Regions from separate parts of the Pseudoalteromonas sp. NEC-BIFX-2020_015 genome, predicted to be linked through region 2. Evidence: riboswitches for the same ligand, from Rfam matches in the RefSeq annotation. Region 2 holds a riboswitch; the other holds the start of a gene.

Region 1 (8,252 bases), on a different contig from region 2:
ACTGGGACAATATATCAGTTGTCACTAAGTCTGATGACGCACAAATGCGCATTGATTTTATTGATGGTCTGCAGCGCATCCCTGGTATTGTGCAATTTATTGAAGTAACTGAGACAAACTTCGAAAACCTTCACGACATTTATGAGAAAGCACTCGATCTGATTGGCCACACTGTTGTTAATAAAGCATTCTGCGTACGCTGTAAGCGTCAGGGCAAGCATGACTTTACATCAACAGATGTTGAACGTTATGTTGGTGGTGGCTTAAATCAGCATGTTGAAGGGGCGAGTGTAAGGCTTAAAAATCCAGAAGTAACAATACGCCTAGAAATAAAAGATGATAAAGCATATATAGTAACGCAAACTCATTATGGTATGTCAGGTTTCCCACTACCAACTCAGGAAGATGTATTGTCACTTATGTCAGGTGGTTTTGACTCAGGTGTTGCAAGTTATCAAATGATCCGTAAGGGGGCTCGTACTCACTTTTTGTTCTTTAATCTAGGCGGCGCAGCACACGAAATTGGTGTTAAGCAAGCAAGCTATTATATCTGGAAGCAGTTTAGCTCAACGCATAAAGTTAAATTTATTAGTGTCGATTTTGAGCCAGTTGTCGCTGAAATATTAGAAAATGTTGAAAACAGTCAAATGGGCGTAATCCTCAAACGTATGATGATGCGTGCAGGTAGCCAAATTGCTGAAAAACTAGGTATACAAGCACTAGTTACTGGTGAAAGTTTAGGTCAGGTTTCAAGCCAAACACTGGCAAATCTCAGCGTCATTGATCGTGTTACAGAAACACTTATTTTACGCCCGTTAATTCAGCATGATAAGCAAGAAATTATCGATATTGCCCGTAAAATTGGTACTGCCGAGATGGCAGAGACCATGCCTGAATATTGTGGGGTTATCTCTAAAAAACCAACAGTTAAAGCAAAAATTGAGGTTGTAAAAGCAGAAGAGCAAAAGTTTGACTTTGATGTACTTAATACTGTTATTGAAAATGCACGTGTTATGGATGTGCGTGATATTGACCTTGAAGCCAAGCAAGAGCTTAAAGAGGCTGAGTCAGTTTCTGACTTACCTAGCGATGCAGTGGTTGTTGATATTCGTTCTCCAGAAGAAGAAGACGCTAAACCACTTGAAATTGATGGGATTGAAGTAGTGCATTTACCCTTCTTTCGCTTAGCAACAAAGTTTGGCGATTTACCGCAAGATAAAGACTATTACTTATATTGTGCGAAGGGCGTAATGAGCCAACTACAGGCACTTATTTTACATGATAATGGTTTTGCCAATGTAAAAGTATATCGCCCTTAAGTAAGGCCTATCTGATTGAAAAGGCGCGATTTAAATCGCGCTTTTTTTATGCCTGATGGCATCAAGAAGAGATTGATTATGTGGGGTGTTTATATCGAGTATTTTAGCCTGCTGGCAAATATAGCCACACATAGCATCGATTTCAGTTACTCGACTATGGGCAACATCCTGCTGCATTGATGAAAAGTTATTTTGTGTATCACTCATCACTTGATAAGCCGTTGCAAGCACGTCAGCAAGAGTTACATTAACGCCCATTTTTTTGGCAACGTGACATGCTTCATTTACTGTATTTAAGATTTTACGGCTAAATATGGGGGCTCTAAGGGCACCATTTTTTACGTTATAAAGTGCGGAAAGCGGATTGATGGCAATATTTATTAATAACTTTTGCCAACGAAGTTGGTTGATATGCTCACTAAAACGAATATTAGGTAAATTATTTAATTGTGATAATACCGCTTTATAGCGAGTTGCTGCAATTGCATTACAGCTGCCTAAAATACTCTCCCCGTAACCCGTGTGCGCAACCTTTATTGGTGTTACTTTAAAACCCGCCAAACGCGTGGTTAAAAAGTATAAGCCTTGTTGGCTTTGTAATTGGCACAATAAAGGGTCTAAATCACTGAGCCCATTATGTGATAACACAATATTGCAGTTATCGCTTAAGTAAGGTTTTACAAGTGAGAAAGCGTCATTTACTTGGTATGCTTTTACTGCAAATATAACCGTGTCGAGCGCCTTGGTTTTTAATCGATTTAACTGTGTTGTATTTAATACCGTTGCCGAAATTACCTGTTGCTGCTCATTATATTGGTAGTAGTAATTGCTTTTGCAATCCCCACTTCTCGTTATTAATGTGATCTGATTATTTGCACTTAAAAAGTGGCTATATAACAGCCCTATAGCGCCATCACCGATAATTACGATATTAGCCATGGTTGGGTTTTTTACCAATGTGGAATATCAATTTAATCGCAAAATAACTTGCTGCGCCTGCAAAGTCGGCAATAAAGTCGGCAACTGAAGCTTGGCGATAAGGTAGCATTCCTTGCATAACTTCAATAGCTGCGCCATACCCAGCAAGTAAAAATATTTGTAAGAGCAAAGGAATTTTAAAAGCTTTATCCATGACAACTGCGAGTATGAAAAAAATGCCAAAATGAGCCACTTTATCAACATGTGGAAATAGATTAGCAGCACCTTTAACTTCTTTAGCAAATAAAAATGTAAAGGCCACTATACTGATTAAAAATAGGGCTTGGTATACACGCCGAGTCACAGTTAATCCTAAAATAGCTTAAAAATAGAGCCGCAGTATATCAAACATATTTAGTATCGCACCTGAACAAAGCGCAGAAAAATGTAAAGATTTATGAAATAGACGGTATAATTGTCGTCAAATCCAAATTTAAATTAAAAACATTTTGTTAGGAGAGACACATGCCTTCATTTGATATCGTTTCTGAAGTAGAAATGAACGAAGCAAAAAACGCCGTTGATAACGCTAACCGCGAATTAGAAACACGCTTTGACTTTAGAGGCGTAGATGCGTCTATTGAGCTTAATGATAAAACAATCAAACTAAAAGCTGAAGCCGACTCACAAGTAATGCAGTTGTTTGATATTTTAGCTAATAAAATTTCAAAGCGTGGCATGGACGTTTCAAGCCTAGAGCTACAAGATATTAGCCGTGCGGGTAAAAATGTATTTCGTAATGTTGCGCTTAAGCAAGGCATTGAAAAAGATATGGCTAAAAAAGTAGTTAAAGCGATTAAAGACTCAAAAGTAAAAGTACAAGCTGCTATTCAAGGTGAAGAAGTACGCGTTACGGGTAAAAAGCGTGATGACCTACAAGAAGCAATGCAAGTAGTTCGTGCTGCCGATCTTGGTCAACCGTTCCAGTTTAAAAACTTTCGCGATTAAAAGCCTAGGGCGTGTTGATCTTTCGTGATTGATTTTGCAGCAGTATGTTTGGTATTTAGGCAAGGCAGAGCCTATGTCGTGTGGTTGTTCCCCATAAATAGGCGATAACGTAGTATAAATGCCAAACATGCGCTGCCCAAAGGGTTCTTTCTAGGGGCGATTAACTCTTTGTTGCTCGATTTTTACTTAGCCCACTCGGTTACAAACCTCGCGCCGCGATTAAATCGCCCCTATATTGAGCAAATTTCAATCCACAAAGGTCAACACGCCCTAGAGCGTATTTAAAAAGCCAAATAACATTGATGTTGTTTGGCTTTTAGTTTGGTTTACGGTTTAGCTATATCTTTGTTAAACCATAGCGCTTTATTTTTTCAATTAACTCTCTGTGCGGGATAAGCTGTTGCTGACAGTAATTAGCGGCTTGCGCTATTTGCTCCATGGTGAATGCCGCCTGTTGGTGCGCTTCAAAACGTGTGGCTATGGGTTGTAAGTTGGTGGGAAACTCCATACCGTACAACACATACAAGTAATTTTCTAAGTTAAAGCCTTCTAATGCGCTGGTGAAGTTATATTTGTTTGGCACAGTGTCACGCCATAAGGCTAAATTACTTTGCAGCGAATCGCTAATTGAGCTTGATGCTCGGTTATCTAGCCAAAACTGGCTGTCGTCACGACGTGAAATACAATAATGCAGCTTAATAAAATCAATTACTTTTTGCCAAAGCCCAGTAATATTGTCATTAAAGCGCTCGCTTATCGCGGGAATTGCTTTACGCGTTGCTGGGAAATTCTGCGCCAGCATCCGCGCCGTAATATCAAACACTAATAACCCTGTTGCTTCTAATGGCTCAACAAAACCTTGTGATAAACCAATGGCGATACAATTATTTTTCCATGGAGTTTTACGATAGCCTACTTGCATGGCAATTTTACGGGCGGTTAAATCATCTGCCTGTGGGCCGATATAGTCACGTAATGTTTGCTCTGCTTGGTCATCACTGGTGTGATTGCTTGAATAAACATGGCCAATACCGCGGCGGCTAGATAAGCCAATATCCCAAATCCATCCAGCCTCTTTTGCCGTGGCGTTAGTGTAGGGGTTAATAGGAGCATCTGGATTTTGATAAGGTACTTGAATTGCAAGGGCTGTATCGGCAAATAAAATATGGCTCTGGTCAATAAAAGGGACTTTAAGTTTATCGCCAAGCAATTTAGCGGCAAAGCCTGTGCAATCAATAAAAATATCGCCAGAGACCGTGCCAGCACACTTTGTTTGTAAACTTTCAATATCACCTGCAACATTGAGTGTTGCATCTAATACATCGGTTAGAATATGTTTAACGCCTAGCTTGTTGACAGCGTTGTCAGTGAGTAGCGCTGAAAACTTAGCCGCATCAAGGTGATACGCATAACTTGCCATCCCTTCAAATTCACGGTGAGTCATATTTTTAGGACCAAGCCCTTGATCGCACATATAGCCTTGAGTTGATACGCTATTGGCATAGCTGGTATTATTTTTATTAAGCAGCCAATACGGAGTCAGATCGAGCTCTTCAATATTTGGGTAGTTGAATAAATGGTGAAAGTAATTTTCTTTTTTGTTATCGGTAGGGTTATCTAGCCAATCAATAAACTTAATGCTGTGTTTGAAGGTCGCATCACACTGACGGATAAAATCTGTTTCGCTGATGCCAAAATGCGCTAATGTTTGGCACATAACAGGCACTGTTCCTTCACCTACACCAATGGTTGGAATATTTTTTGACTCAATAAGTGTAATTTGTACGCTTAATGGGTTGGTGCAGTTAAGCGTTTTAGCGAGGTGATTAGCAGTTAGCCAACCTGCAGTGCCGCCGCCAACAATGATAACTTGTTTAATTTGTTCCACTTTTATTTACTCCAACTTTAATTTGTCAACTTAAACAATGGCTTAGTTATTTTCGGATATGTACTATCACAATGATAAATAAAATTATCAGCTTTGAATGAGGTTACTTGATTAATTTACCTTTTTTAATACCCAATAGGTAGGATGAAATTTTTCAGGCTTTCTCAGTCTTTGGCTGTAAGTTGCACATGCAGGCCTTGATAAAGCCAGTTTAGCTATATAGACGTCCATTGACTTTCATCTCTAAAATAATCACAATAGCGGCCTATTTTCAAGGTGCTTGCTTACCCTCTCAGTAGATATTTCAAAGAATTGAAACTAACAGCAAGATAATCGGGAAGTTGGTGCGTGTTCATGATGATCACAATCCCAACACTGCCCCCGCAACGGTAATGTGCACAGCACAGAGTCCGGAGACCGGCCTTGAAGTAAACTTAAAATAACTTGTGCGGCGGGCGCAGGTCAGGGGATGTCATGTTAATCAAATCTACTTTAGGTGTAGCAATTGCTGCTGCATTATCTTTTTCTGCCTCAGCAGAACAATCAATCGAACGCATTACCGTTACAGCGAATAAATTTGAGCAATCAATCACTGATGTACTAGCAAGCGTTGCCGTTATCGAACGAAGTGATATAGAGCAAGCTAACTACAGAGATTTACCATCAATATTAAACACAATTGCTGGATTAGATGTTGTTCGTAATGGTGGTTTTGGCCAAAAAGCGGATGTGTTTGTACGTGGTGCAAGTGCAAAGCATGCTTTGATTTTAGTCAATGGTGTACGAATTAGTGACGGCAGCTCAGGCAGCGTATCATTAACGAATATACCCGTTAATAGTATCGAGCGAGTTGAGATTGTAAAAGGCGCAAGGGCTGCAATTTATGGCTCTGATGCAATGGCTGGTGTAATTAATATTATTACTCGCCAAGCAAGCAATAATACCGTATCAGCGACATTAGGTAGTGATAGTTACTCTAACTATCAAGTGGCGGGTGGGCTTGTAAAAGATGCTATCACTTTTAATTATAACTTAGGTTATGAAGATACGGATGGTTACGATGTAACGGGTAAAGACCCATCAAAGCCCGCCACTAAAGACCATGATGATGACGGTTACACGAATAAAAACATTGGCTTTAACCTAGCATATAAAACCGATAATGTAGGTGAATTTAGTGCACTTAGCCAATATAGCGAAGGCCAAGGGGAATATGATAGCGCGCGGGGAAATGATGCATACGATTTTGAAAACTATATAGCTAAATTAGGTTGGAAAAAAAGTTCAGCTACCTACACGCAAAGTGCATCTGTGAGCTTATCGCAAGAAGAAAATATCCAAACGGGCACAGATGTTCAGCAAATTTATAGCACTGAACGTATTGAATTTGAATACAGTGGACTCTACACCGTAACTGAAGAGTTAGATGTGACGGGTGGTTTTAACTACTTAAATGAAGATTTATCGGAATCGTCAGCTACATCATCTAAAGAAAAACGCGATAATGGAGCGTTGTTTGTGGGTGTATTTTACGACAATGATACATGGCTAGGTAATGCTGTAGTTAGAACCGATGATTATGATTTTCATGGACGTGCTAATACCTACACTACAGGTATTGGCTACAGAGCAAATAAGTCTGTAACCGTTCGTTTTAATCACGGCACTGCATTTAGAGCACCGTCATTAATCAACGCATTTGTAACCGAGAGCCAATGGTACGTACCTAATAAAAACATTAAACCTGAAGAAGCCGTCAATAATGAGCTTGGAGTTACGTTAGAAACCAAGTGGGGTCGTTACGATATCGCCATTTTCGACAATAATATTGATAACTTAATAGATAATAAATTCGATGCTGATACTGGGAAATATGTAGCAACCAATATTGACAAAGTATCTATGCAGGGGGTTGAGTTATCTGCTGATTTTGAAGGGTTAGGTTTTCAACATAACGTTAACTTGAGCTTTTTAGATGCGAAAGACGAAACAACTAATAAAGATTTACCGCGTAGACCTTCGGAAACATTTAATTATACGTTAAGTAAAAATTGGGGGGATTTTGATGCAAATATTGCTATGCAATATCGATCTTCTCGCCCATCAATCGCTTATTATAATACGGAGTTAGCTGCTTATACTGTGTTTAATTTATCGGCAAACTATCAATTGTCGGATGAGTTATCTTTCCAAGTTCGCATTGAGAATATAACAGACAAAGCGTATTTTACTGCAGGAACCGGTACTGCTGAAAACGGTCAACTATTAGGTTATAACAGCGCAGGGCGACAATTCTTTATTGGTGCAAGTTACCAGTTTTAATCAAGTTTGAAGTATAAATATACAAGCCCGATACGTTACTGTGTCGGGCTTTTTTTTGTGTCTAAAAATGCGGTTAACTAGCTAGGGCGTGTTGACCTTTGTGGATTGAAATTTGTTCAATCTAGGGGCGATTTAATCGCGACGCGAGGTTTGTAGCCTAGTGGGCTAAGTAAAAATCGAGCAACAAAGAGTTAATCGCCCCTAGGAAGAACCCTTTAGGCAGCGCATGTTTGGCATTTATACTGCGTTATCGCCTATTAATGTGGAGCAACCACACGACATAGGCTCTGCCTTGCCTAAATACCAAACATACTGCTGCAAAATTAATCACGAAAGGTCAACACGCCCTAGGTATTTTTTATAGTCTTGCTCAAACTTTTTCAGTTTAGGTGCAATAAGCAAGCTGCAATAGCGTTGCTCTGGATTTTCGCTGTAGTAATCTTGGTGATACTGCTCTGCAGGGTAATAAGTAACAGCAGGGCTTACTTCTGTCACTATGTCCTCACGTATTTGGCTTTGCAATTTTGCAATGTATGCATTTGTCTGCGCTTGCTGCTCACTATCATGATAATACACAACACTGCGGTACTGCGTGCCTATATCGTTACCTTGGCGATTTAGTTGAGTTGCATCATGTAACGTAAAAAACATTGCTAATAAGGTTTCAAAGCTTACAACAGTGCTATCAAATTCAATCTGTACGACTTCAGCATGACCGCTCAATCCCGTGCATATTTGTTTGTAGCTAGGATCCGTCGTATCGCCCCCCGTGTAGCCTGAGCTTACATTTAAAACGC
Region 2 (8,252 bases):
CAATACTGATCTGCGGGTAATCGGTTCGGCTATTTGCAAACACGTTACGACCTTGGCAAATTTCAATTAACTGATTGATCCAGGTATTTTTACCCACCGTCATCATCGGCTCAGGCCATAACTGATAAAATACCGCCACCTTACTTTTACCTTGATGCTGTACTTTGATAGCAGCAATTTTATGTTCAAATTCAATTGCGGCTTGCTCGGCCACGTGTTCTCGCCCGGTAAGTGCACCTAAGCGACGCAGTTCATTAGGCACTTTATCCACTTCGCTGGCATCACTGTACGAAACCTCAATGCCAAAGCTTTTAATACGCGCTAAATCTTCGGCTTTGCTGCCTGTTTTCCACGCGAGCACTAAATCAGGTCTCAGTGCTAAAAGCTTTTCAAGCAGAATACCTTGATGGCCGCCAATACGGGGAATATTATTGGCTGCTGCTGGAAAGTCTGCATATTCTACAGTGCCTACAATTTGCTCCCCTGCGCCTATCTCATATAGGTTTTCAACGATATGTGGTGCAAGGGCGACGATTCTAAGCTGCTGCTTATTAGTTTGGGCTATCGCCTTAAAACAATTTAAAGCCACAAATAAAATAAGTACTAACCTAACCATTAGTAATCAAAACCTATTTGCGCTTTTACACCGGCATCAAATGCGTGTTTAACGTTACGTACTTCACTGACGGTATCAGCTAAGTCTGTTAATTTACGGTGTGCACCGCGCCCTGTAATGATTAAAGATTGCATTGGCGGACGATTAGCAATCACTTCTAACGCTTCATCTAAATCAATGTAGCCATAGGTGAGCATATAAGTAATTTCATCAAGTAATACTAAGTTAATTGATTCATCAGCCAACATACGTTTAGCTTCTTGCCAGGTTGCTTGCGCCGCTGCAGTGTCTGATTCTTTATTTTGCGTCTCCCACGTAAAACCGGTGTTCATAATGGCAAACTCAACCCCTGCACCTTGCAATATATTGCGCTCCCCGCATGGCCAAGTGCCTTTAATAAATTGGCACACTGCGGCTTTCATGCCATGACCAACACAGCGTGTTACCGTACCAAAACCTGAGGTTGACTTACCCTTACCGTTACCAGTAATAACCTGAAAAACGCCTTTTTCTGTTTGCGCGGCAGCAATGCGCTCATCCACTTTATCTTTTACTTTTTGTTGGCGCTGTTGGTGTTTATCGTTATTTGTATCGCTCATTATTAACTCCTTCCCAGTTTTGGTAAATTTGTGTGATTTTATCTAAATCTAAATGTTCTTTACACATATCAGCTAAGCGCGTTAATTGCTGCTCGCGATGTGTGTCTATGTCTATTAACTGCGTAATGCCACTATTTGGTAAGACCCAATCGAGTATTAATTGCGTGGCTTCGCTACTATCGAACAAGCCATGTAAGTAAGTACCCGCTATACAATCATCTTTTGATATAAAGCCGTCTTGTGCAACATTATTAGGGTGTTGAGTAAATTTTAAAAAAGGCCGCTCGAGTGCTTGGCCTTGACTACTACCAGCATGAATTTCATAACCAGCCACTTTAGCCTGTTGCCCTTGCAAATTGATAATACCTGCAGCTTGCGTTAGCACCTTTTGTTGCCCTAACTCAGTAATAAACTCAGCAAGCTCTAACCCTTTGCAATGTGCTTGGCTTGATTCAACGCCTTTAGGGTCATAAATATCGCTACCCAACATTTGTAAACCGCCACAAATACCGAGTAACTTGCCACCGTAACGTAAGTGGCGTTTAATTTGTTCCCCCCACCCTTCATTTTTTAAAAAGGCCAAATCACTGATCACATTTTTACTACCGGGAATGATAATTAGATCAACATCAGGGATCATTTGAGTATGACGAATGTAATTAATATCAATTTGGGTGTTTAAGCGCAGTGCATCAAAATCAGTATGATTACTAATATGCGGCAATAGCAAAACGGCTATTCTAATTTTTGCTTGGCTAACTTGGTTATCAATCGCGACCGCATCTTCAGCATCAAGGGCTAAGTCGTGCAAATACGGTAATACACCTAATACAGGTTTACTCGTATACTCTTCAAGCCAATCAAGGCCGCTTTGCAGTAATGCGATATCACCACGAAAACGGTTGATAACAAAACCCTTTACTCTTGCTTGCTCTGACTCACTTAGTAGCGCAAGTGTGCCGACTAAATGGGCAAATACGCCGCCTTTGTCGATATCTGCAATTATTATTACAGGGCAATCAACCGCTTCAGCGTAACCCATATTCGCAATATCCCCAGCGCGCAGGTTAATTTCAGCAGGGCTACCCGCGCCTTCAACAACTAATAACTCAAACTCTTCGCTTAAGCGTTGTTGCGAGGTAAGTACCGCATCCATAGCGACTTTTTTATAATCGTGGTACGCCTGTGCTTCCATGTTACTAATCGCTTTACCGTGAATAATCACTTGTGCGCCAGTATCACTGTTTGGTTTGAGTAAAATAGGGTTAAAATCAACGCGTGGCGGCACTTTAGCGGCAATTGCCTGTAGTGCCTGGGCACGCCCAATTTCGCCACCATCTTCAGTTACGGCGCTATTTAACGCCATATTTTGCGGCTTGAATGGAGCAACTTTAATACCTTGATCTACAAATACTCGACACAGTGCCGCGACTAAGGTACTTTTACCTGCATCAGAGGTTGTCCCTTGTATCATTAATGTTTTCATCATGACTGCCCTTTAAGTGTTAAGGCAAGACCTGCCATTATAAATTCAACACGCGCAGCTTTTACTGCAATCGCTTGATGCAACCAGCCAGACTCATCAACAAACTGACGACTAAGTTCGCCAAGCGGTACAATCCCATGACCAACTTCGTTACTCACAAAAATGACTTGCCCGGGTAAATTATCAAAAATATTTAGAAATGCCGTTTTTTGTTCATCCCAACAATCACTTCGACCGCTGCATAAACAGTTACTCAGCCACAAAGTTAAGCAATCAACTAAGATGCAATTATTTTTGCTACTGTGTGTTTGAAGTGTTGCAGCCAGCGTAATTGGCTCTTCAATTAATTGCCAATCTGTAGGGCGTTGTTGCTGGTGATGCTTAATACGAGTTTGCATTTCAACGTCATGTGCTTGACCTGTAGCAAGGTAAATTACAGGCTTATTACTTTGCTGTGCAAGCTGCTCTGCAAAACGGCTCTTACCGCTGCGAGCCCCACCTAAAATAAGCGTATGATTAGCGTTCATAGTACACTCACCAACGTTAAGTAAATCGCAATTTCACTTAGTTGCTGCGCTGCACCTAAACAATCACCGGTATATCCACCTAACTGGCGTTTAAACCAGCGGATTAAAATCACTCTTAAGATCAATAATACCGCAATGAGTATTAACGCGGTTTGCCATAACACAAGACTTGCAGCGATTAAACTCACCAGCAAAACTGCTGCGGTTAACAGTAAAATAGTTAAACTAGAGTTGGATAAGTGCATCGCCAGCGGTTTTACTTTTGAAGTGGCATCTTCACTAACGTAATCCATGCTTATAATTAAACTCGTTGCCACCATACGGCTTAAACATTGTCCGAGTAAAATTGCACTCAACACACTTAATAATGATTCACTAAGAAAAAGTAGGCTCTGAAATTTAATTAGCAGTATTATAAACAATGCCGCAGCCCCGTATGTGCCAAGGCGACTGTCTTTCATAATGGCAAGCTTTTGTCCTACCTGCCAACCGCCACCAAAACCATCCCACACATCAGCCCAACCATCCTCGTGAAAAGCGCCCGTTAACAGCAACCCTATTGCCATCATTAACAGGATGCTAATTGATAGCGGGAACAGCAACTGAAAAACGCAGTAACTAAGCGCTAATAATCCACCGAGTAACAAACCAACCAAAGCAAAATAACGACTTGCTTGGTTTAAGTGCACAGTACTCACATCAAAGCGCAATTCAACAGGTATTCGAGTTAAAAAACTGATTGCTAATAACAGTAACTGCCATTGCGTTACTTTGTTTTCATCTAGATTAGAGTGCATTAACTAACAACCTGCTCCACGCCAGCATCAGCAAAGCTAGCCATTTGATTATAAAAACCCAGTGACGCTTGCAGTAACGGTAAACTTAACGCAGCGCCTGAGCCTTCACCTAAACGCAAATCAAGTTGCAGCAGTGGTTTAACGTTAAGTGTATCTAACATTAATCGGTGACCTTGCTCGTTTGAACAATGAGCGAATATTAAATACTCTTTAACTGTGGGGTTTATATTTATTGCAATCATAGCCGCAGCGCTACAAATAAAGCCATCAACCACCACTGCCATACCCTGCTCAGCAGCTGCTAACATTGCACCTGTTATATGCACAATTTCAAACCCACCTAATGCCGCAAGCAAGCTAATTGGATCTGCAAATTGTGACTTATGTAATATAAGTGCTTGCTCTACAACTGCAATTTTTCGCTCAACAATATCATCACTTACACCTGTGCCCTTACCTACACATTGTTGTGCGGGTAATTTAAGCATCGCAGCCATAATAGCCGCGGCACTGGTTGTATTACCTATGCCCATCTCTCCAAACGCAACGGTATTACAGCCTTTAAGGCTAAGCTGTTTTACAAGTTGTTTGGCATTATCAAAACCTCGATATACCTGCTCAATTGACATCGCCATATTTGTATTAAGCGGCTGTGTAATGCTGCCTAAACGGCAATTATGCACACTTGGTGAAGCTACTGGGTGTAAAATACCGCAATCAACCACTTCTAACAGCCAGCCTAACTGTTGGCAAAATACGTTAATTGCTGCACCACCACTGACAAAATTAGTGACCATTTGTGAAGTAACATCACTGGGTGCTATTGATACACCATGCGCTGCAACGCCATGATCGCCTGCAAAAACAAGCAAAGTAGGTTTATTAATAACAGGGGTAAATGCTTTAAAGGCAGCTTCACTTGATACTTTTTGACTAAATATAGTAACCAATTGCGTGGCACATTGCTCTAGCTGTCCAAGTGCGCCAAGTGGTTTAGTTTTTTGATTTATTTTATCAGCGATTATGTGGCTAAATTGGTTAGCTATTCTCGGTATATTGAACATTGGTTAGCTTTCTCGCTTGCGAAAATAAAGTAATGATAAAAAGAAAATACTGCCGATCGCAGACGTGATCACCCCAATAGGTAACTCTTGATTCGTAAGTAAAATGCGCGACAACACATCAACCCAAACCATGAATATGCCGCCAGCTAAAGCTGTCATCATTAAGCCACTGGGCGTACCTTGGGAAACAAAAAAACGCACAATATGCGGGATCATCAAACCGACAAAACCAATTCCACCACACATGGCAACAAGCACAGCAGTGATCAATGAGCTCAGTATTAACATTAATAAGCGAAACCGTTGTACCGGTATACCTAATGTCACGGCACTTTCATCACCCAATAACATAGCATTGAGCTGACGACGAAAACCCATCATTATCGCTGTACAGCTTAAAATAACTAAAGCAGGTAACCAGAGCGTGGCCCACTGAGCACGAGCAAAACTACCTAGCGTCCAAAATAAAATAGCGGTTATCGCCTGAGGATCACTAAAATAAAGTAGTAAACTGGTAAATGCGCTGAATAAAAACGATAAGGCAACGCCTGCTAACAACATGGTTTCAACCTGTCCACGACTAGCCCGCCCAGCAATAAACACCAGTAATAACATCGTAAATAAACTGCCAACAAACGCAGCTGCAGACATGGAAATACCAGCGCTGATACCAGTAATTGTCATAAAACACACCACACCAAACGATGCCCCTGATGAAATACCAAATAAATATGGATCAGCCAATGGGTTACGTGTAACCGTCTGCAAAATTAACCCAGCAATCGCTAAGCCAGACCCTGCTAAAAAAGCCAATAAGGTACGTGGTATCCGTAGTTGCCAGATAATTCTTTCAATAAAGGGGTCATGCCCTTGCCCTATAAGGCTATGGTACACATCAATGAACTTACTTGGCGCAGCACCAAAGCTAAGTGCAATAAAAATGCTCGTAAAACCAAAAAATAAAGTAACGATCACAGCAGCATAATTATTTTTTTGCATTAGCACTACCCCCTTGATAGCCATAAAAGTAGGTGATTCGCGGAATTACTTTTTTTAGTTGTTCACTCTGTGGATGTGCTGATACTTCAGCACAGACACTAAATACGTCACTCAGCATTTTTTCCGTGATCACTTGCTCTGGAGTACCTGTTGCAACTAATTTACCTTGTTTAATCACCAGCAACTCATCACACATGCTGGCAGCTAAATTAAGATCATGAAACGACGCTAAAACGGTCACATTAAGAGACTTTGCCAATTCCATTAGTTGAATTTGATATTTAATATCTAAATGACTAGTAGGCTCATCCATAATGAGTAGTTTGGGTCCCTGCACAATAGAACGAGCGATCAATGCTCGTTGTTTTTCGCCACCAGAAAGAGAGTCAAACGATTGTTGACAATGATGACTCAAGCCAACTTGTTCGATCGCCTGTAATATTATTTGCTTATCCGCTTTGGTTGTAGAACTAAATATGCTTTTGTGGGGTGTAAGCCCAAGACTTACAACATCATAAAGGGATAAGTTAAATTGCGAAGGTGTTTCTTGCAGTACCACTGAAACTTGCTTTGCATATTCATCTGCACTTAATTGCCAGATGTTCTGTCCGGCAAAGCTAACCTCGCCACTGCCTGGTTTGCTATAACGATATAAACAACGCAGCAGGCTCGATTTACCCGCACCATTAGGACCCAGTAAACCAACAAATTGACCTGGTTTGATAGCAAAAGCTATATTTTGCAAAATAGTGGTATTACCCACTGACCAGCATAATTCTGTGACTTTAAGTAATGGTGGCTGAGTTACTACAGGTGATTGCAATGTATTTTTCTCTCTGGCGATAGTAAACCCAATACACTACTTACCAATAGGATGATAATAGAAGAGTTAACCCGCTCATTTAGTTCAAATTAACGTATTTTGTATCTGACTTATCACTGACGTGACTTACAGTTGCGGGTACAGTTGAGGACTCTCACCTCATTCCAAAATACATAAGACTCTATTATGGGCAGGTGAGTAAATATTTCAATTAATATCTATCTAGGCAGTTAAAAACTACTAAATAGCATTCTAAAACACAATTTTTGGCCACGCTTTACCCATATTATCAATATAAATCTCAACACAAACAAATTTACCGTAGCCTACAGCAAACATATTCTGCTGATTAGATTCTTTTGGTAGCTCACATATAATGCCTAATAATTGCTTAATCACCCCCGCATGCGTAATTACTAATTGCTTATGCGTATGATTATTTACAATATTCATCAATAACCTTTGCCACCAAAGAAATACTCGCTGATAAAAGTCAGCCATATTTTCACCACAAGGCGGTGTGACTAACCAAGGGCTTTGCCAAAAATCACCAATACTAGGAGAATGCGTCAGCTCCCACAATTCATCATACTTACGACCATCCCAATCTCCAAAATTAAACTCCCGGATATCATCAGTAAGTAAAAGAGGAATTTGATGGTTGTGAGAAAATTGTGTGGCAAATTCACTACAACGTTTTAATGTTGAACTTTGCACCAATTCAACATCAGTTAAGTATTTGCATGCTTGACTCAACTGTGAAAAACCAACATCACTTAATAAAAGATCAGTCCCTCCAGCTAATACATCTTGCTCAACAATTTCACCATGGCGTAACAAATAAATGCGACTAGTAAAAGGCGTCATAGAAGTCCCAAAAATCACGAGCTATCATTCCCATAATTTTATCAGATATCATCATGCTTAATTGGACAATTTTCTACACTGAGAGAAACATCGATCTTTAAATTCACTTCGCACAAACTGTAGCTCGTGATCTATCATGAATCGTGGATATGTATAGCTCTGGGGAATATGCTACATGCCTTCAGGCTAAAGCATGACCTACAATAAAAGACCCGCAACTTGATTGTAAAACCGTCGGTCGTGATTTATCGCGACAACCGATATATGGGGGTGTATTGCTTTCAGGTGAACGCCTGAGCGACACTGGCCACCTTGCACCTTGCACCTTGCTCGCTGTTTCACTTTCCTGCAGACGTAAAAAAGCCCGACTCATTGAATCGGGCTTTCTTTATTTGGAGCCTGGCGATGACCTACTTTCACATAACAAATGCTACACTATCATCGGCGCTGTTTCGTTTCACTACTGAGTTCGGC

The links. Region 2 has a riboswitch for cobalamin ahead of HH219_RS20380 (ABC transporter ATP-binding protein). Riboswitches for the same ligand answer to the same signal wherever they lie in the genome.
Region 1: it holds a riboswitch for cobalamin, as region 2 does, so the genes downstream of both, HH219_RS02655 (TonB-dependent receptor) here and HH219_RS20380 (ABC transporter ATP-binding protein) in region 2, are expected to answer to the same signal.

Annotation. Positions count from the first base shown of each region.
Region 1 covers NZ_JABCJL010000002.1:259,999-268,250, reverse strand. The annotation lists gene thiI (tRNA uracil 4-sulfurtransferase ThiI) at 1-1,319, shown strand, start outside; gene HH219_RS02675 (2-dehydropantoate 2-reductase) at 1,350-2,258, opposite strand; gene HH219_RS02670 (VanZ family protein) at 2,251-2,601, opposite strand; gene HH219_RS02665 (YajQ family cyclic di-GMP-binding protein) at 2,763-3,245, shown strand; gene HH219_RS02660 (tryptophan halogenase family protein) at 3,583-5,133, opposite strand; cobalamin riboswitch at 5,424-5,574, shown strand; gene HH219_RS02655 (TonB-dependent receptor) at 5,608-7,455, shown strand; gene msrA (peptide-methionine (S)-S-oxide reductase MsrA) at 7,783-8,252, opposite strand, start outside.
Region 2 covers NZ_JABCJL010000042.1:31-8,282, reverse strand. The annotation lists gene HH219_RS20415 (cobalamin-binding protein) at 1-616, opposite strand, end outside; gene cobO (cob(I)yrinic acid a,c-diamide adenosyltransferase) at 616-1,215, opposite strand; gene HH219_RS20405 (cobyric acid synthase) at 1,199-2,701, opposite strand; gene cobU (bifunctional adenosylcobinamide kinase/adenosylcobinamide-phosphate guanylyltransferase) at 2,701-3,228, opposite strand; gene HH219_RS20395 (adenosylcobinamide-GDP ribazoletransferase) at 3,225-4,025, opposite strand; gene cobT (nicotinate-nucleotide--dimethylbenzimidazole phosphoribosyltransferase) at 4,025-5,089, opposite strand; gene HH219_RS20385 (iron ABC transporter permease) at 5,093-6,088, opposite strand; gene HH219_RS20380 (ABC transporter ATP-binding protein) at 6,075-6,911, opposite strand; cobalamin riboswitch at 6,990-7,133, opposite strand; gene HH219_RS20375 (histidine phosphatase family protein) at 7,164-7,778, opposite strand; partial or broken rRNA gene rrf (5S ribosomal RNA) at 8,176-8,252, opposite strand, start outside.